Regions from separate parts of the Mesorhizobium sp. P2_H9 genome, predicted to be linked through region 2. Evidence: predicted binding sites of a transcription regulator. Region 2 holds the regulator's gene; each other region holds the start of a gene.

Region 1 (4,492 bases), 220 kb from region 2:
AGATGGACGAACAGCCCATCGGCCTTCTTCTGCGTATCGGAGATCTCGATCGAGAACCCTTCGCCTGAAATGATTCCGGTGTCGCCCATCTGGCCACCGGACTCGGCGTAGAACGGCGTCTGGTTGACGACCACCGCAACCGCCTCGCCCTTGCTGGCGCTGTCGATGGTCTTGCCGTCCCTGACAAGCGCCTGGATGAGGCCTTCCGCAGCTTCTGTCTCGTAGCCGAGGAACTCGGTGGCGCCCGCCTTCTCGCGCACCGAAAACCAGACCGTCTCGGTGGCCGCGTCGCCGGAACCGGCCCAATGCTTGCGCGCCTCGGCCTTCTGCCGCTCCATCGCATCGGTGAAGCCGGCAAGATTGACCGAGATGTTGCGCTGGCGCAGCGCGTCCTGCGTCAGATCGAGCGGGAAGCCATAGGTGTCGTAGAGCTTGAACGCGGTTTCGCCGTCCAGCATGTCGCCGGCACCGAGCGTTTCCGTCGCCTCTGAGAGCAGGCCGAGGCCGCGCACCAGCGTCTTGCGAAACCTGGTTTCCTCGAGCTTCAGCGTCTCTGATATCAACTGTTCGCCGCGCACCAGTTCCGGATAGGCCTGACCCATCTCCCGCACCAGCGCCGGCACCAGGCGCCACATCAGCGGATCATGGGCGCCGAGCAACTGCGCATGGCGCATGGCGCGGCGCATGATGCGGCGCAGAACGTAGCCACGGCCTTCGTTCGACGGCAGCACGCCGTCGGCCACCAGGAACGAGGACGAACGCAGATGATCGGCAATGACGCGGAAGGATGCGACCGTCTCCTTGTCTGGACCGCGCCCGATGGCGGACGACGCCGCATCGATCAGATGCTTGAACAGATCGGTTTCAAAGACGCTTTCCACCCCTTGCAGGATGGATGCCATGCGCTCCAGGCCCATGCCGGTATCGATCGACGGACGCGGCAGGTCGATGCGCTCCTGCTTCGTCACCTGCTCATACTGCATGAAGACCAGGTTCCAGAATTCGAGGAAGCGGTCGCCATCCTCTTCCGGGCTGCCGGGAGGGCCGCCCCAGATGTGCTCGCCGCGGTCGATGAAGATCTCCGAGCACGGCCCGCACGGTCCGGTGTCGCCCATCGCCCAGAAATTGTCCGAGGTCGCGATGCGAATGATGCGATCGTCGGAGAAGCCGGCGATCTTCTTCCAGAAGCCGGCCGCCTCATCGTCCGTGTGGTAGACGGTGACCAGCAGCTTGTCCTTGTCCAGCCCGAACTCCTTGGTGATCAGGTTCCAGGCAAGCTCGATGGCGCGCTCCTTGAAATAATCGCCAAAGGAGAAATTGCCGAGCATCTCGAAGAAGGTCAGATGGCGCGCGGTGTAGCCGACATTGTCGAGGTCGTTGTGCTTGCCACCGGCGCGAACGCTCTTCTGGGCGGTCGAGGCGCGCGAATAGGGCCGCTTCTCGAGACCGGTGAAGACATTCTTGAACTGCACCATGCCGGCATTGGTAAACATCAGCGTCGGATCGTTGCGCGGCACCAGCGGGCTCGACGCGACGATCTCGTGACCCTCCTTGCGGAAGTAGTCGAGAAATGTCGACCGGATCTCGTTCACGCCACTCATGAATGCTGCCTTTTCTAGGAGAGCCGCCGGTCGGCCCGGCGGAAAATAGATTTTTGCCCTTGGAGGACGGACTTGGCCTTTTAGCGGTCACACCGCAGCCTGTCCAGAAACACGGGATTGGTCCAAATCGCGGGCTTCGCGGGCCAGCCGAACCAGCCCTGCGGCGCCGCCCAAACACAAAACCGCCGGCTCAAGGCCGGCGGTTTGAAACGCATCGATACGCAAACTCAATCGGGATACGCGAACTCAAGAAGAACTCGGGCAGTGATTGCCCGCATCCTACATGGCGCCGGATTCTTCCTCGAAGCCGTCGTCTTCGCCACGTTCAGGGCCGCCATTTTCGAGGAATTTCTCGGCGATCAGCCCGGCATTCTGCCGCAGCGCCAACTCGATCTCGCGTGCCGTGTCGGGATTGTCGCGCAGGAACAGTTTTGCATTCTCGCGGCCTTGGCCGAGACGCTGCGAATTGTAGGAGAACCAGGCGCCTGACTTTTCGACCACGCCGGCTTTGACGCCGAGATCGACCAGCTCACCGGTCTTGGACACGCCTTCGCCATACATGATGTCGAATTCGACCACCTTGAAGGGCGGTGCCAGCTTGTTCTTGACCACCTTGACGCGGGTCTGGTTGCCGACGACCTCGTCGCGGTCCTTGACCGAACCGATGCGGCGGATGTCGAGACGCACCGAAGCATAGAATTTCAGCGCGTTGCCGCCGGTCGTGGTCTCGGGCGAACCGAACATGACGCCGATCTTCATGCGGATCTGGTTGATGAAGATGACCATGGTGTTGGAGCGCGAGATCGAGGCGGTCAGCTTGCGCAGCGCCTGGCTCATCAGGCGAGCCTGCAGGCCGGGCAGCGAATCGCCCATCTCGCCCTCGATTTCAGCGCGCGGCGTCAGCGCCGCCACCGAATCGACCACCAGCACGTCGATGGCGCCGGAGCGCACCAGCGTGTCGCAGATTTCCAGCGCCTGCTCGCCGGTGTCTGGCTGCGAGATCAGCAGATTTTCGAGATCGACGCCAAGCTTGCGGGCATAGACCGGATCAAGCGCGTGCTCGGCATCGACGAAGGCACAGATGCCGCCCTTCTTCTGGGCTTCGGCCACTGTGTGCAGGGCCAGCGTCGTCTTGCCCGAGCTTTCTGGCCCATAAATCTCGACGATGCGGCCGCGCGGCAGGCCGCCGACGCCAAGCGCGATGTCGAGGCCAAGCGAACCCGTCGGCACAGTTTCGATCTCGACGACCTGTTCGTTGGCGCCGAGCCGCATGATCGAGCCCTTGCCGAAGGCACGCTCGATTTGCGACAGCGCCGCATCCAGAGCCTTTGATTTGTCCACCGCTTTGTCCTCTACAAGCCGCAAAGAATTCTGAGCCATGATACATCACCCCTTGGTCGTCAATGAAGGCCGGACAATCCGTAATCCCTGCCCAGTTTGTACCTTTTTTGTTCTCGTTTGGCAAGAGGGGTCAAATAGCTGAAAATCAATCAATATCCGGATTTGTTCTTTTTTTGTCTCACAATTCGGTTTGGCGATGCATCCGGCATTAGTCGAGGCCGGTTCCTTGTTTCGCCCCGCCGAATCGCTGCCTTGATCGTGAAGCCCAGTCGCACAGCCTAGCGCTTGTCCGAGACGAATAACAAAGGTCATATCGCCTTCATGGTGAAATCCGCAAAGATACTGGCCGTTGGCGGCGCCCATATCGACCGGCGCGGCCAGGTTTCGGGCCCATATGTGCCGGCGGCGTCCAACCCCGGCACGATGCGCGAGGATGTCGGCGGCGGCGTCTTCAACGCGCTGCGCAGCATCGTGCGGCGCGGCGTCTCGGCCTCGCTGCTCTCGGTGCGTGGCGGCGATGCGGCTGCCGACACGGTGTCTTCGGCCATCGCCAAGGCCGGCATTGCCGATCTGTCGGCGGTGTTCCTCGACCGCACGACGCCGAGCTACACTGCGCTGCTTGACCGCGACGGCGAGCTGATCGTCGGCTTTGCCGACATGGCGCTGTATGATTTGGCGTTTCCCAAGCAGATCCGCCGCTCCAAGGTGCGCGAGGTGATCGGCTCGGCCGATGCGGTCCTGTGCGATGCAAACCTGCCGTCGACGGCACTGGAACGGCTGGTGGCGTTGGCTGATGGCAAGCCGGTGTTCGCCATCGCCATCTCGCCGGCCAAGGTGGTGCGGCTGATGCCGGTGCTCGGCGGGCTGGCGTTGCTGTTCATGAACCGGCGCGAGGCGATAGCGCTGGCCGGCGCAAGCGCCGACACTACAGAGCAAGATCTCGTCGATGGCCTGAAGCGCGCCGGCCTCAAAAGCGCCGTGGTGACGGCGGGCGATGGCCCGGTGCTGGGCTTCGACGAAGCTGGCCTGTTCTCAATCGCGCCCCCAGTCCCCAGAAAGATCGCTGATGTCACCGGCGCCGGCGATGCACTGGCTGGCGCAACGGTCGCCGCGCTGCTGCGCGGCGCGCCATTACGGGAAGCGCTACGCGAAGGTGTAGCAGCGGCGACGCTTGCCATCGAATGTGCCGACGCAGTGCCTGCCTTCACAGCGGCCAGTTTTGCCGAAGCGCTGGCCCTTGTGCCGGATACACAGGAAATGGCATGACACCGGCGAATTCATGTTTCTGGAGCCTGGCTCCAGGTCGGAGATGACAATGACCCCGGAAACCGCCCGCCCGTTCATCGACATCCATCCGCCGGTGGCGCAGGCGCTGGCCGCCGGGCGCCCGGTGGTGGCGCTGGAAAGCACCATCATCACCCACGGCATGCCCTACCCCGACAATGGCGCCATGGCGGCCAATGTCGAGAAGATCATTGCCGATCGCGGCGCGGTGCCGGCGACGATCGCCGTGGTTGCCGGCCGCATCAAGATCGGCCTCTCCGACGGCG
Region 2 (4,492 bases):
CGGCACGGAACTCGACCGCGGCGTCGCCTTCCTGCTGGTGCCGGTTTTCCTCGCCGCCGGCGTGATCATCTACTTCTCGCTGGCCAACGAGCCGGGCTTTCTGCAACCCATCGCCTTCGTGATGCTGATGGCATCCTGTTCCATTGTCTCGCGGTCGTGGCCGAGGACGCATCTGTGCTGCATGGCTGCGATGCTGTTCGCGCTCGGCGTGGTCGCCGCCAAGCTGGAGACCTGGCGCGCCGGAACGCAAATGCTCGGTTCCGAGATTCAAACACGGCTGACCGCGCGCGTCGTCAGCCTTGAGGAGATGGAAAGCGGCCGCGTCAGGCTGACGCTAGACGTGGTCTCGACCGCTTATCCCAAGCTGCGCTACGCGCCGGAGCGTGTCAGGCTCTCGGCGCGCACGGTTCCCGCCGATATGACCGCCGGTTCCCTGATCACCGGTTATGCCAGGCTGATGGCGCCAACCGGCCCGGTGCGGCCGGACAGCTATGACTTCTCCTTCGACAGCTATTACTCCGGCATCGGCGCCAGCGGCTTCTTTCTCGGCAACCCAAAAACCATTGCCTCGGTGGACCCCCCGCGGCTTGCCGCACGGCTTTCTTCCGCGATCGAAAACGCGCGCGAGAACATTGCAGACCGTATCAGGGGCCAAGTCGGCGGCGCCGAAGGCGAAATCGCAGCGGCACTCATCGTCGGCGTGCGCGCCGGCATTCCGGAAGAGATCAACGAGGCGATGCGGCGCACCGGCATCTATCACATCATCTCCATTTCCGGCCTGCACATGGCGCTGGTCGCCGGCACCATCATGGCGCTGCTGCGCGGCGCCTTTGCCCTGTTCCCGGATTTCTCCTCACACCGACCGGTCAAGAAACATGCCGCGGCTGCGGCGCTCATTTCCATCGCTGCCTATCTCGTCATTTCAGGCGTCGTGGTTGCAGCCGAACGCAGCTTCATCATGCTGGCGGTGATGCTGATCGCCGTGCTGTTCGATCGGGCAGCACTCACCATGCGCAATCTGGCGATCTCAGCCATCGCCGTCATCCTGGTGTCGCCACACGAAGTCGTCGGCCCGAGTTTCCAGATGTCCTTCGCCGCCACCGCGGCGCTGGTCGGCGCCTATGCCGGTTGGTCCGACTACCGCGAGGGCAAGGCAACGTCACCACCGCCTCGGCGCTCACTGCCAGCCTTCCTCAGTCGAAAATTCCTGCTGGCGACAGGCGGTCTGGCCATGACCTCGATCATCGCCGGCAGCGCCACCGCGCTGTTCGCCATATGGCATTTCCAGCGTGTGTCGCCGCTCAGCCTGTTCGCCAATCTGGCCATCATGCCGATCGTCTCCGTCGTCATGCTTTTGGCCGTGATCAGCGCCCTTGCGATGCCGTTTGGCGCCGATGGAATACCACTGTATTTGATGGGCAAGGGGCTGACGGCGATGATCGCCCTGTCGGCATGGATTTCGGAGCGCTCGCCGATCGATGCGGTCGGGTTGATCTCGCTCAAATCGGTGTTTCTGACGACCATCGCGCTGATCATCGCCACCATGGCGACGACATGGCTTCGGCTGGCAGCACTGCCATTTGCACTCGCAGGCCTGCTGACGATTTCCGACACACGCACGCCCGACGTGCTGATTTCCGAGGACGCCCATCTGGTTGCGCTGCCGATTGGCGGCGGTGAGCTGGCCCTCAACCGGGCGCGTTCGAACGAATTCACGACCGACAACTGGAAGCGCGCCCTAAAGTCCGAAACCATCGTCGAGCCCGAGACGTTCGACAACAGCAGCGAACAATTCGATATTGCCGACCCGACCGAATTGCCGCCAGGCTCGCCCTTCTATTGCAAAGCCGGGCTGTGCCTTGCACGGCATCCCTCCGGCGCGATCGTCGCCTATGTCGAAGACCGCAAGAACGCGTGGAAAGCCTGCTCTTTCGCGACCCTGATTGTCATCGACGACGCCACCGCCTATGACCCTTGCCGCGATCCGCTGGTCCTTGTCGTCAACAAACGACAACTTGCCCGTTCGGGCAGCGCAGCCATCTTCTTCGATCCGCAATCGGCGACCAGGCCGGCAGAGATCGACTTTGCCGTCGACAAGCCATACCGCCCCTGGCACGTCCAACGAAAATTCTCTCGCGAAGCGAGGGGGCTACCGCCCTACAAGAAGCCCGAAAAATCAGCCGTCAAGCCGGCTCAGTAACGGCGGATCAGCCCGACCAACTTGCCTTGCACCTTGACCCGGTCCGGGCCGAAAATGCGGGTCTCATAGGCCGGATTGGCGGCCTCAAGCGCGATCGAGGCGCCCTTGCGGCGGAACCGCTTCAGCGTCGCTTCCTCGTCATCGACCAGCGCCACGATGATCTCGCCCGGGCTGGCGGTATCGGCGTTGCGGATGATGACCGTGTCGCCGTCGAAAATGCCGGCCTCGATCATCGAATCGCCCTTCACCTCCAGTGCATAGTGTTCGCCGCCCATGATCATGTCCGGTGGCACCGAGATCGAATGCGTCTGGTGCTGGATGGCGTCGATCGGCACACCGGCGGCAATGCGTCCCATCACCGGGATCGACACGGCGGCGACCACATCGTCGTCATTGCCGGCCGAAGGCATGCGCGAAGGCGCCGGCTTGATTTGCCGCCCGAGGCCGCCTTGTCCAAGACTGCCCTGGATAACGCTCGGCGAGAATTTGCGCGCTGCGTTGAGGCCGGGCGCGATCGAGTCCGGCAGCCGCAGCACTTCCAGGGCGCGGGCACGGTTGGGTAGCCGGCGAATGAAGCCGCGTTCTTCCAGCGCCGTGATCAGCCGGTGAATGCCTGACTTGGAGGCAAGGTCCAGCGCTTCCTTCATCTCGTCGAACGACGGCGGAATGCCGCTCTCCTTCAGTCGCTCATGGATGAACATCAGAAGTTCATGTTGCTTGCGCGTCAGCATGGCGGCCCCCAAGGGTTTCGAACCAGAGATTTCGAACCAGAATCAGAAAAACAAACCCAGAACAAACACTATCTGTTCCAGTTGTGTTCCGCAACCGTTTAAAGTTTAATGAATATGTTAGGGCTCTGGAAACGATACCGCCGCGCCAACGGCACCGCCGCGCTTTCACCGGTTCGCGCCTCATCGCCTTGATTCTGCTTCCGTTTGCCGCCTCTGGGTTCCCAAAAGGCGGCATTGGAATCGGCCGTCAGTCGGCAAAGATGGCGCGCAATTGCAGCCATATCGACGGGGCGATTTGGTTAATGCACCGTGAACGAAACGAAGTCAAAACGCCAACCTTGGGCAGGTTTGGCTCCTGATTTTCAGCACCTGGTCGGACAGCTTGTCATCGGTGGAACCTTGCCGCGCGATGCCAGGTGGTGGAAAAGCGCTGGTGACCGATGGATGCCGTCGTTCCGGCGTTGCGTCGAATGTTGGGGGAGTAGACAAACCATGACAGGAATTCCCGATCTGGCGGCCATCGAGGCGATGGATGCCGCGGATCCGCTGCGCGCCATGCGCGACCGCTTTGTGCTGCCGCAAGGAGTGATCTATCTCGACGGCAATTCGCTGGGGGCTGCCTCGCATGCCGCTTGCGACGAGTTGCGCAAGGCGGCGACCGAGGAATGGGCGCATGACCTGATCCGCGCCTGGAACACGGCCGGCTGGTTCGACATGCCGCTCGAGCTCGGTGACCAGCTTGGGCGCCTGATCGGCGCCGCCGCCGGCCAGACGGTGGTCTGTGACACGACCTCGGTCAACATTTACAAGCTGCTGCACGCCGCGATGGCCATGCGGCCGGAGCGGCCGGTCATCGTCGCCGAGGGTGACAGTTTTCCGACCGACCTCTACATGGCCGAAGGCGTGGTCTCGACGCGAAAGAACACTCAGCTGCGCCTTTCGGGTTTCGACGCGCCTGATATCGAAGAGCTGATCGACGAACGCACCTCCGTGGTGCTGGTCAACCACGTCAACTACAAGTCGGGCGAGCTGCGCGACATGCCGGCGCTGACGCGCAAGGCTCAGGATGCCGGTGCGCTGATCGTCTGGGATCTCTGCCACACCGCCGGTGCGATGCCAGTCGAACTGGACAAGGCAAACGCCGACTTCGCTGTCGGCTGCACCTACAAATACCTGAATGGCGGCCCGGGCGCCCCTGCCTTCATCTATGCGGCCGAGCGCCATCTGGCCGACATCCAGCAGCCGCTCACCGGCTGGTGGGGCCATGCAAGGCCCTTCGCCTTCGAGCCGGGCTATGCCGCCGGCATTGGCATCCGCCGCTTTCTGTGCGGCACGCAACCGGTGCTGTCGATGCGCACGCTGAAGGGCGCGCTCGACGTCTGGAGCGATGTCGACATGACGGCGGTGCGAAGCAAGAGCATTGCGCTGGCCGACCTGTTCATCGAACTCGTCGAGGCCAAGTGCGGCGCTTACGGGCTGACGCTGGAAAGCACCCGCGACGGCAATAAACGCGGCAGCCAGATTTCGTTCGCGCACGAGCATGGCTACCAGATCATGCGGG
Region 3 (4,492 bases), on a different contig from region 2:
GCCACTTCGCGCAGCGCCGAGCGGCCGCGATAGCTGACGACGGCGGCGGCCAGCGCGGTGCGCTTGGCGCTGTATTTGTTGTAGATGTACTGCATGACGATCTCGCGCTTTTCGTGCTCGAAATCGACGTCGATGTCAGGCGGCTCGTTGCGCTCCTCGGAAATGAAGCGCTCAAACAGCGTGTCGATCCGGTCGGGCCCGACCTCGGTGATGCCGATGCAGAAACAGACGATCGAATTGGCGGCGGAGCCGCGCCCCTGGCAAAGAATGTCCTGGCTGCGGGCATATTTGACGATGTCATAAACGGTCAGGAAGTAACGCGCGTAGTTCAGGCGCTCGATCAGAGCGAGCTCTTCCCCAATGCGCTGGAATACGGAAGCAGGGACGCCCGCCGGATAGCGCGTGGCGGCCCCCTCTCTGGCCAATCGTTCGAGCTCGGCCTGTGGCCCGAGTCCCGATTCCGTCGGCTCATCAGGATAATTGTACTGGAGATCACTGAGCGAGAAGGTCAGCTCTTCGGCAAAAATCTGCGTCTCCATCAGCGCCTGCGGGTGGCGGCGGAACAGGCGGGCCATCTCCAGCGGCGGCTTCAGGTGGCGCTCGGCATTGGCGGTCAGCTCCAGCCCGGCTTCGGCGACAGGCACGTTGAGGCGGATTGCCGTCAACACGTCCTGCAGCGAGCGGCGCTCGGCCGTGTGGTAGAGAACGTCATTGGTTGCCATCAGCGCCATGCCTGTCGCTTCCGACAGGCCTGCCGCCTGCTCGATGCGGAACCGGTCGTTGCCGCGATAATCCGGCGCAACGGCAAGCCGCACATTGTTGCCGAAGCGGTGCCTGAGCTGGTGCAGCAGGGCGAGCCCGTCTTCCGCGGCCGCCGTCAGATCCGGCAATATGGCCAGCGACATCTGATCGCCCCATTCGAGCAGGTCGTCGCGGGTAAGAAGGGTTGCGCCCTTTTCATTTTCGTCGCGCAGATTGGCTTGCGTGAGCATGCGGCAGAGATGCCCCCAGCCCTTGCGATCCTGGGGATAGGCGAGAATGTCCGGCGTGCCGTCGCCGAAAACCAGCCGGCAGCCGGGGTGATAGGCAAGGTGCTCGACCTTGGCCTGCTGCCAGGCGTGCACGACGCCGGCCACCGTGTTGCGGTCGGCAAGGCCGATCGCCGAAAACCCCAGAAGCTTGGCCGCGACCACCAGTTCCTCGGGCTTGGAGGCGCCGCGCAGGAAGGAGAAATTCGACTGGATGCCGAATTCGGCATAGGGAATGACGGTCAGCGCGTTCATGCGAACACCCCGTGCATGAACCAGCGTGGCGAAGGCTGCCCGGTGCCGTAAAGACCCTGGCGGTAGAGCCAGTAGCGGCGGCCGTCGCTGTCCTCGATGCGGAAATAATCGCGGGTCGGCGCGTCTCCCTGGCCCTGCTGCTGGCGCCACCATTCCGGTGCGATGCGTTCGGGTCCCTCGGCGCGGGCGACCCGGTAGAGAGCGCGGCGCCAGCGGAAATTCATCGGCGGTCCCTCGGGCAGTTCGGTGGCCGGCACTTCGATCGGCTCGGGTGATCGGAACAGCCGAATTGGCCGCTCCGGCCGGAAGATTGTCGCCGGCGCCTTCATCCGCTCCGGCTTTTTCGGCGGCGTGGTCCGTTGCGGCGCCTCGGTGAAGGGAAGCGTGGCGACGGCGCGCTCCGGCAGATGGCTGTCGACGGCGACGGGTTGCAATACCGCACCGTCGCCGAGCCGGGCGCGGATGCGGTCGGCAAACAGCGCGATGTCGGCGCCGTCGTCCTCGGCCTCGCCGGTGAGGTCGGCCTGCTGCATGTCGAAGGCAGCCGCCGACAGCACCGAGAGGCGCACGAGATCGAAGCCATAGCCGGCATCGATATCCTGTTCGAGCGCGGCCAGCCGCTCGTGGAACAGCCTCTGGATCAGCAGCGGTTCGCGCAAGGGGCGCGAGGTGCCGACGCTGATCCGGCTGACGGCGCCATCGACGCGAAACAAAAGCAGCGCCAGTGTTCTCGCGCCCTCGCCGCGGCGCTCGAGGTCGCTTTTCAAGGTCGTCGCCAGCAGCCGCACCAGCCGCTCGATCTCGTCGGTCAGCATGACGGGCTCGGCGAGGTGGCGCTCGACCGAAAGCGGGGCGACCGGCAGGCGCGGCGACACGGCCTCGTCGAGACGGCCGAGCGCCTGGTCGAGGCGCAACAGCAGCGAAGCGCCGAAGCGGCGGGCAAGTGGGGCGCGCGGTGCGGCCATGACGGCGCCGGCGGTGCGCAGGCCGACGCTTTCCAGGCTGGCGCGGATGTCGGGGTCGATGCGCAACGCCGCCAATGGCAGTGGGGCGAGCAGTGCGTCCTCCTCGCCTGACGCGACGATAAGGTCACCGGAAAACCGCGCCGCCGCCCAGGCGGCGCCCGGCGTGGCGGCAAGGCCGGCGCGGACATCAAAGCCCTGATGGAAGAAGCGCGACAGGATGTCGTCGAGCATGGCGCGTTCGCCGCCGAACAGATGGGTGCAGCCGGTGACGTCGAGAAACAGGCCGTCGGCACCGTCCAGCGCCACCAGCGGGGTGTAGCGGTCGCACCAGTCGGCGAGGCCTTCGAGCAGGCGGCGGTCGGCGTCCAGATCGGCTTCGACGATGTCGATCGACGGATGCATGGCGCGCGCATCGGCTATGCCCATGCCGCGCTTCAGATGCAGCGCCTCAGCCCGCTCGTCGAGGGCTGAGATGCGCTGGGCGTTGCGGTCGCGATGGCTGATCACCAGTGGCAGATGATCCGACGGCCGGGAACGCCAGGACCGACCCAGACGCTGCCGCAATATCCTCTCGGCGGCCAGATGCGGAAACCACAGCGACAGTATCCGTTGCCCGTTCTCCCCGGGGCCGTCTTTCCTCAAAAGCGTGTTCATCGGGGTTCCACTCCAGTGTGAATTGTCCAGGCAGAGCCGTGCGGCTCTTGCCGATGCTGATTGTGAAGGCGGGGCGGCCGATCGAACCGGCCAGCGGCCCGGCGATGGTGCTGCGCGGTGCCGACGGCGCCGACGACACAATGAGGCGCACGGGTGCGGCCGTCGGTTCGGCCTCGCCGGCCTGCCGCAGCAGGAACACCGGCCGGCCGGCGCTCTGCGCCCGCGCGTGCAGCCGCCGCGTCGCGGTGAGATCGAGCCGCTGCGGGCTGCCGCGTATCTCGAGAATGACGGCGGCCAGCGCCGTCATCTTCGCGGCCTCCTCGGCAATCCACAGCGCGTCGACAAGTCTTGGCGCCTGCGAAAACAGCAACTGCTCCGGCGCGATGCCGAAAAAGCCATGCAGCCCCCTGGCATAGGGAAAGCCGGCCTCGCGAAAAATCTCCGTGGTGCCGATCCAAAGCACCGGCAGGCGCGGCCCTTGCCTGAGGATCAGGCTGATCAGCGACAGCGCAAAGCCGGCGACGGAACCCGCGTCGCGGGTCTCGGTGCCATGGATTTCGCTCAGTGCCGCTTTCGGCAGGCCGCCGCTCAAAGCGCGGTCGAGACGCTCGGCGCCGGTGCGCAGAAATGCCTCCGGCGAGGCCACGGCGATGCCGCGGCGGACAATCGTCACATCGGTGTTGGAGGTGACATTGGGGGCGTCAAGCGACGGGCCAGCCGGCGCCTCCAGGCGCTCGGGCAGCGTTCCCTCGATCTTCGCGATCTGGCGGCGCAGGGCAAAAACAGTCTCCCGCGCCACGGCGGTCATCGCCATGACGGTCAGCTTCCACTCACAATTGTTCCTGTTATGTTCCTATAGATTCCAGAGGGGGCCGGAAGAGTCAAGCGGAGTCATGGGGAATTTATTCCTGTCGACGCGAGCCCAGCCAAGCAGGTTGCTTTGAATCGCCCCGTCATCCTTTCCGGTCGTTGGCGCTGCCCCTCATCTGGCTGCCGCCATCTTCTCCCCGTGAACGGGGAGAAGGACGCTGCCGTCGACCATTTCGCCAATCACCAACGTTGCAGACGGGCGCCAGCATTGCGGCCGGCTTCTTTCTCCCCGTTCACGGGGAGAAATGCCCGGCAGGGCAATGAGGGGCGGGGCCGACATCGACCACTGATCGTTTGAAGCCGTTGCGTTGGGGCCGCCGCCGCGTCATTTGCCGATTCCTGAGGGAAAGCCTATATGCCGGGTTCAAAGGATAAAGCATGGCCCGCATCTACAAGACCCGCACCTGGCACGACGAACTTTCGCCCTCGATGGAGGAAATGGAGTTCCTGGCGCTGGAGGCGTACGCGCATCTGCCGGACGATTTTCGCAAGCTGACCGGCGAGATCGTTATCCAGATCGCCGAGTTTCCGACCGACGAGATCATGGACGATCTGTCGCTGGAGACGCCGTTCGACCTGCTCGGCCTGTTCGAGGGACGCGGCATCGCCGAACGCTGGAACCCGCAGACCGGCGAGGGCCCGAACCGCATTACGCTCTACCGCCGCGCCATCCTCGACTACTGGTCCGAGAACGAGGAGACGCTGGGCGACATCGTCACC

Evidence for each region. The regulator LexA, encoded in region 2, represses DNA repair genes until DNA is damaged. The targets are predictions, from matches to a motif close to TGTTCNNNNTGTGTTCNG.
Region 1: a site for LexA is predicted at 3,040-3,057, ahead of recA (recombinase RecA). Genes of this name have one in related genera too.
Region 3: a site for LexA is predicted at 3,740-3,757, ahead of AC1DXN_RS12480 (ImuA family protein). Genes of this name have one in related genera too.

The regions. Positions count from the first base shown of each region.
Region 1 is NZ_JBFUFX010000003.1:287,262-291,753, forward strand. It holds gene alaS (alanine--tRNA ligase) at 1-1,601, opposite strand, end outside; gene recA (recombinase RecA) at 1,881-2,981, opposite strand; gene AC1DXN_RS07365 (carbohydrate kinase family protein) at 3,264-4,208, shown strand; gene AC1DXN_RS07370 (pseudouridine-5'-phosphate glycosidase) at 4,258-4,492, shown strand, end outside.
Region 2 is NZ_JBFUFX010000003.1:70,500-74,991, reverse strand. It holds gene AC1DXN_RS06245 (ComEC/Rec2 family competence protein) at 1-2,200, shown strand, start outside; gene lexA (transcriptional repressor LexA) at 2,194-2,931, opposite strand; gene kynU (kynureninase) at 3,424-4,492, shown strand, end outside.
Region 3 is NZ_JBFUFX010000006.1:38,252-42,743, forward strand. It holds gene AC1DXN_RS12470 (error-prone DNA polymerase) at 1-1,283, opposite strand, end outside; gene AC1DXN_RS12475 (DUF6504 family protein) at 1,280-2,755, opposite strand; gene AC1DXN_RS12480 (ImuA family protein) at 2,697-3,716, opposite strand; gene AC1DXN_RS12485 (metallopeptidase family protein) at 4,151-4,492, shown strand, end outside.